2 regions of the Variovorax sp. YR752 genome follow, and region 2 is predicted to be linked to the other one. Evidence: predicted binding sites of a transcription regulator. Region 2 holds the regulator's gene; the other holds the start of a gene.

Region 1 (3,410 bases), on a different contig from region 2:
ATCGGCTTCACCAGCGGCCTCCAAGCGAGACTCACACAGGCCGGTTCTCGTTCGGGTTGCGCACCGGGCCCATCAGCTTCAGGCCCTCGTCGTAGGTGATGGTGTCGAAGGTGATGTCGAACTTCAGCGCGGCGTCGGCCACGCGGTCGGTCTTGCCGGCGGTGTCGAGCTTCTTCAGCTCGGTCTTCTCCAGGTACAGCAGTTCGAGCAGCTCGTTGTAGACCGTGGCCTCGTCGATCGGCAGCACATAGAACATGGCGCCGCGCAAAGGCACCTGGTACTTCTTGCTCAGGTCGATGTTGTTGCAGAAGAGGAAGTACTTGCCACCGGCCGACAGCGTGTCGCCCAGCGTCTCGGCCACGTCCTTCAGGTGCTCGAAGCTGAGCAGGTAGCCGGCGAAGAAGGCGAGCTTGGGGTCACCGACCTGCGCCACCGCGATGACCTGGTCGCAGGTCAGCTCGGGCGGGCGCGCTTCGTCGGCCAGCTTGGCAGCGAAGCGCAGCGCCAGTTCGCCGCGGAAGCCGAAGCGCCCCGGCTTCTTCGTCGGCGCCTTCAGCACCGGGTTGAGCAGGCGGCCCTCGGACTCGAGGCGGGCGAAGGCGGTGTCGGCAAGGCCGGGTTCGGCGAGGGTGGTGCTCATCAATGGCTCCGGTGGGTGGATGGGGCTTTCGCGAGGTGATCGGCGACCTTGCCGAAGGCGGCGAGCAGTTCGCTGCGCAGCGCCTCGTCGGCACAGGTTTGTTGAAGCGCGTCTTGCATGCAGGCCATCCAGGCATTGCGCGCGGCGGCATCGAGGCCGAAGGGCGCATGCACGCGGCCGAGCCGCGGCGGGCCGCGTTCAGGCGAGTACAGCTTCGGGCCGCCCAGCCATTCGCTCAGGTACAGGCGCAGCACGGCCTTGGTGTGCGACAGGTCGGCGGCATGCATCGCGCGGATGTCGCGCGCGTCTTCGCGCTGGTCCATCGCGGCATAGAAGGCATCGACCAGCTGCGCGACCGCAGCCTCGCCACCGAGCCGCCGGTAGTGCGGGTTCGAAGCGGCGGCGACGATGGGCAGGGCGCTCATGGACCAGCACAGAGCAACCGGCGTACCACCACGCACACGATGACAGCGACGCCCGGTGGCGCGTGCAACCCGACGCGCAACGAACGTCACGCGGCCTTCGCCATTGTCGTGTTTCGAACAATCGCACAAGCCCTCACGCAGCACCCTCGAACCGCGTGTTTCCCTCGTGAAAACAAGCACTTGAGTCAAGACGGGCAGGGTGGCACGCGCATTGCGATGAAGAGCCTGCGCGGACCCCCTATCAGGCCCCGAGGGACCTTCCAAGAAGACCCATAGAGGCACCGAAGGCTGCATAGAGATCGCGACGACCGTACCCGCATCGTCAACTTCTCAACGGAACACACAGGAGCACTGAAATGGCAAAACTTCGGCAGATCGCCTTCTACGGCAAGGGTGGCATCGGCAAGTCCACCACCTCGCAGAACACGCTGGCCGCCCTCTCCGAGATGGGCCAGAAGATCCTCATCGTCGGCTGCGACCCCAAGGCCGACTCGACCCGCCTGATCCTGCACGCCAAGGCGCAGGACACCATCCTCTCGCTGGCCGCGGAAGCGGGTTCGGTGGAGGACCTCGAGCTCGAGGACGTGATGAAGATCGGCTACCGCGACATCCGTTGCGTCGAGTCCGGCGGCCCGGAGCCGGGTGTGGGCTGCGCCGGCCGCGGCGTCATCACCTCGATCAACTTCCTCGAAGAGAACGGCGCCTACGACGGTGTCGACTACGTCTCCTACGACGTGCTCGGCGACGTGGTCTGCGGCGGCTTCGCGATGCCGATCCGCGAGAACAAGGCGCAGGAGATCTACATCGTCATGTCCGGCGAGATGATGGCCATGTACGCGGCCAACAACATCTCCAAGGGCATCCTGAAGTACGCCAACAGCGGCGGCGTGCGCCTGGGCGGCCTGGTCTGCAACGAGCGCCAGACCGACAAGGAACTCGAGCTGGCCGACTCGCTGGCCAAGATGCTGGGCAGCAAGCTGATCCACTTCGTGCCGCGCGACAACATCGTGCAGCACGCCGAGCTGCGCCGCATGACCGTGCTCGAGTACGCGCCGGATTCCAAGCAGGCGCAGGAGTACCGCGACCTGGCGACCAAGATCCACGCCAACGCGGGCAACGGCACCATCCCCACCCCCATCACGATGGACCAGCTGGAAGACCTGCTGATGGAGCACGGGATCATGAAGTCGGTCGACGAGTCGCTGGTCGGCAAGTCTGCCGCCGAGCTGGCCGCTGAGGCTGCGGCAGCCTGACACCCACGAAGGAGTGCACCATGTCCATGACGGTTGAAGAGCGCAAGGCCGCCAACAAGGCCTTGATCGACGAAGTCCTGAAGGCCTACCCCGACAAGATGGCCAAGCGCCGTGCCAAGCACATCGGCCAGTACGAGGAAGGCAAGCCGGACTGCGGCGTGAAGTCCAACATCAAGTCGCTGCCCGGCGTGATGACCATCCGCGGCTGCGCGTACGCCGGCTCGAAGGGCGTGGTCTGGGGCCCGATCAAGGACATGGTGCACATCTCGCACGGCCCGGTGGGCTGCGGCCAGTACAGCTGGGCGGCACGCCGCAACTACTACATCGGCACCACCGGCATCGACACCTTCGTGACGATGCAGTTCACCTCCGATTTCCAGGAGAAGGACATCGTCTTCGGCGGCGACAAGAAGCTCGACAAGATCATCGACGAGATCCAGGAGCTGTTCCCGCTGAACAAGGGCATCTCGATCCAGAGCGAATGCCCGATCGGCCTGATCGGCGACGACATCGAGGCGGTGTCGAAGAAGAAAAGCAAGGAACTCGACGGCCACACCATCGTGCCGGTGCGCTGCGAGGGCTTCCGCGGCGTCAGCCAGTCGCTCGGCCACCACCTGGCCAACGACGCGATCCGCGACTGGGTGTTCGACAAGATGGACGCCAACAAGCGCCCCGAGTTCGTCAGCACACCCTACGACGTCACCATCATCGGCGACTACAACATCGGCGGCGATGCCTGGTCGTCACGCATCCTGCTGGAAGAGATCGGCCTGCGCGTGATCGCGCAGTGGTCGGGCGACGGCACCATCGCCGAGCTGGAGAACACGCCCAAGGCCAAGCTCAACCTCATCCACTGCTACCGCTCGATGAACTACATCAGCCGGCACATGGAAGAGAAGTACGGCATCCCCTGGGTCGAGTACAACTTCTTCGGCCCGACCAAGATCGCGCAGAGTCTGCGCGAGATCGCCAGCCATTTCGACGACACCATCAAGGCCAACGCCGAGGCGGTGATCGCCAAGTACCAGCCGCTGGTCGACGCGGTGATCGCCAAGTACAAGCCGCGCCTGGAAGACAAGACGGTGATGCTGT
Region 2 (3,410 bases):
AGCCCGCGGCTCTGGCACCCACCCCCGCGCCTGGCGCGGGGCTGCGCCCGAGCACCACGCTGGGCGGCAGCCCCGAAGGGGAAGGGCGCAAGTGATCGAAACCGCAGGAACCCAGACGACCGCCGACGGCGTCCCCGGCAGCCGCCTCGTGGCGCGCGGCCTCAAGAAGAGCTACGGCAGCCGCACGGTCGTGAAAGACGTCTCGCTCGATGTGCAGAAGGGCGAAGTCGTCGGACTGCTCGGCCCCAACGGCGCGGGCAAGACCACCTCGTTCTACATGATCGTCGGGCTGGTGCGCGCCGACGCTGGTGAGATCACCATCGACGGCGAGCCCATCGCCCACATGCCCATTCACCGCCGCGCGCGCATGGGCCTGAGCTACCTGCCGCAGGAAGCCTCGATCTTCCGCAAGCTCACGGTCGAGGAAAACGTGCGTGCCGTGCTCGAGCTGCAGCGCGAGCCCGACGCCAACGGCCGCATGGTGCCGTTGTCGAAGCAGGCCACCGAAGAGCGACTGGCCGACCTGCTGTCCGACCTGCGCGTGGACCACCTGCGCGATTCGCCTGCGCTCGCGCTGTCGGGCGGCGAGCGCCGCCGCGTCGAGATCGCACGCGCGCTGGCCACGCAGCCGCGCTTCATCCTGCTGGACGAGCCCTTCGCCGGCATCGACCCGATTGCCGTGATCGAGATCCAGCGGATCATCAGTTTCCTGAAAGAGCGCGGCATCGGCGTGCTCATCACCGACCACAACGTGCGTGAAACGCTGGGCATCTGCGATCACGCGTTCATCATCAGCGACGGGCACGTGCTGGCACAAGGCACACCCTCGGAGATCGTCGACAACGCCGAGGTACGCAGGGTGTACCTGGGCGAGCACTTCCGCATGTAAGGGAGGGGCGCGTCCTCATGAAGCAAGGGCTGTCCCTTCGCGTCTCGCAGCATCTGGCGCTCACGCCGCAGCTGCAGCAGTCCATTCGCCTGCTCCAACTTTCCACGCTCGAACTGAGCCAGGAGGTGGAGCAGATGCTGGACGAGAACCCGTTCCTCGAACGCACCGCGGAAGAAGCCGCGCGCGAGGAGTTCGGGCTCGATGCTGTCGACACGCCCGTGCCGCGCGACGATGGCGGTGACACCGGCGAGGGCGATTTCGCCCCGGTGCCGGCCTCCAGCGCGACGACCACTTCGAGCGAAACCACCTCGACCCCCGACTCCGACGGCCCCGCCGCCGAGATCACCGAGCGCGAGCCCGACTGGGAAGGCGACGGCACCGTCGAGATGGCGCCCGACGACAGCGAGTGGGGCAGCGATGCGCCCGCACGCCAGAACAACCTCGGCGACGACGAACGTGCCGACGCCACCGAACTTGCGCGCAGCCAGGAGTCGCTGCAGTCGTTCCTGCACCGCCAGGCGCTGACCCTGCGGCTCAACGAAAACGACTGCGCCGCGCTGCGCTTCCTGATCGAATCGCTCAACGACGACGGCTACCTCGAAGACTCGCTGCCCGCATTGGCCTCGGGCCTGGCAGGCGACGACAACGACCAGTTCGACGACCTGGTGCACCACTTCCAGGTGGCGCTCGGCCTGCTGCAGAGCCTGGAGCCCGTCGGCGTCGGCGCGCGCGACCTCGGCGAATGCCTGAGCATCCAGCTGAAGGCGCTCGCGAACGAAGACGAGACCGAGGCCGAAGCGCTCATCCGCAAGACCGCCATCGCGATCTGCAAGCAGCCGATGGAGCTGCTCGCGCGGCGCGACTTCAAGCGCCTGGCCACGCTCACGCGCACCAACGAAGAGCTGGTGCGCTCGGCGCTGCAGATCATTGCGCGCCTGGAGCCCAAGCCGGGCCGCCGCTTCGTGGACGTCGAGCGCAACATCGTCGTGCCCGACGTGATCGTCACCAAGACGGGCCGCGGCACCAACATCAAGTTCCGCGTCATGCTGAACCCCGAGGTCATGCCGCGCCTGCGCGTGCACGACATCTACGCCGGCGCGCTCAAGGCGCACAAGGGCGAGGGCAGCCAGGCGCTGTCGCAGCGGCTGCAGGAGGCGCGCTGGTTCATCAAGAACATCCAGCAGCGCTTCGACACCATCCTGCGCGTGAGCAACGCCATCGTCGAGCGGCAGAAGAGCTACTTCGTGCACGGCGAGCTGGCCATGCGCCCACTGGTGCTGCGCGAGATTGCCGACGAACTGGGCCTGCACGAATCGACCATCTCGCGCGTGACCACGGCCAAGTACATGTCGACGCCCTTTGGCACGGTCGAGCTCAAGTACTTCTTCGGCTCGGCGCTGGGCACCGAGACCGGCGGCAACGCGTCGAGCACTGCGGTGCGCGCGCTCATCAAGCAGTTCGTGAGTTCCGAGAGCATCAAGAAGCCGCTGTCGGACAGCCAGATTTCCGAGATGCTGAAGGAGCAGGGCATCGAGTGCGCGCGCCGCACCGTGGCCAAGTACCGCGAGGCGCTGCGCATCGCGCCCGCCAACCTGCGCAAGGCCCTGTAGAAAGCCCACGATGACCCATCGCCTGCTGTCGCGCTGTGGGCATTGGGTTGTCGTCATCGCAACCGTGTTGCTGTTCACCGGCTGCGCCACGCTGCCCGACGAAGCGCCGCGCGCGCCCACCCAGGCCATCGCCGTCTCGGCCGACACTGCGCTCGGCAAGATCGCGCTGGCCTCGCAGCCCGACCCCGACCTCAGCGGCTTTCGCCTCATGCCCGGCGGCGACTTCGCCTTCGACACGCGGCTGCAGCTCGCGCGCCGCGCGCAGCGCACGCTCGACGTGCAGTACTACCAGATCGAGAACGACGAGACCGGCCGCTACCTGCTGCGCACCCTGCGCGACGCGGCCCAGCGCGGCGTGCGCGTGCGCCTGCTGATGGACGACCTGTACACGTCCGGCGAAGACGAGCTGCTGCTCGGCCTGGCTGCCACGCCGAACGTCGAGCTGCGCCTGTTCAATCCGTTCCCGGCCGGGCGCGGCAGCCTGCTCAGGCGCTTCACCGCTTCGCTGTTCGATTTCAGCCGCGTCAATCGCCGCATGCACAACAAGCTCTTCATCGCCGACGGCGCGATGGCGGTGGCGGGCGGGCGCAACATCGGCAACCAGTACTTCCGCCGCACCTCGGGCCAGAACTTCATCGATCTCGACACCTTCGTCACGGGCGCATTGATCCCGCGCCTGGGCGTGCTGTTCGACCAGTACTGGAACAGCCCGCACGTGCGCCCGATCGGCTCGGTCGTGCGCACCGACCTGCCGCGCGAAGAGCTGCAGCGCCGCTTCGATGCCGCCACCGGGCCCGACACCACGCCGCCGCCGCCCAAGCCTGCACCCAACGACCTGCTCGGCTACAGCCCGGTGGCCGACGACCTCGACGCCGGCAAGCTCGGCCTGATCTGGACCACCGCCGAGGCCT

What was found. Region 2 encodes sigma-54, which starts transcription at its own class of promoters, with help from an activator protein. Its sites were predicted from a motif close to TGGCANGNAANCTGCTTT; they were not measured.
Region 1: the regulator sigma-54 is predicted to act here: its motif matches at 1,266-1,283, upstream of nifH (nitrogenase iron protein).

Annotation. Positions count from the first base shown of each region.
Region 1 is NZ_CALRZC010000037.1:29,393-32,802, forward strand. Features, by position in the region: gene AAG801_RS11650 (NAD(+)--dinitrogen-reductase ADP-D-ribosyltransferase) at 1-24, opposite strand, end outside; gene AAG801_RS11655 (hypothetical protein) at 32-640, opposite strand; gene AAG801_RS11660 (group II truncated hemoglobin) at 640-1,065, opposite strand; gene nifH (nitrogenase iron protein) at 1,422-2,318, shown strand; gene nifD (nitrogenase molybdenum-iron protein alpha chain) at 2,339-3,410, shown strand, end outside.
Region 2 is NZ_CALRZC010000070.1:31,222-34,631, reverse strand. Features, by position in the region: gene lptA (lipopolysaccharide transport periplasmic protein LptA) at 1-95, shown strand, start outside; gene lptB (LPS export ABC transporter ATP-binding protein) at 92-889, shown strand; gene rpoN (RNA polymerase factor sigma-54) at 907-2,499, shown strand; gene AAG801_RS17995 (phospholipase D family protein) at 2,510-3,410, shown strand, end outside.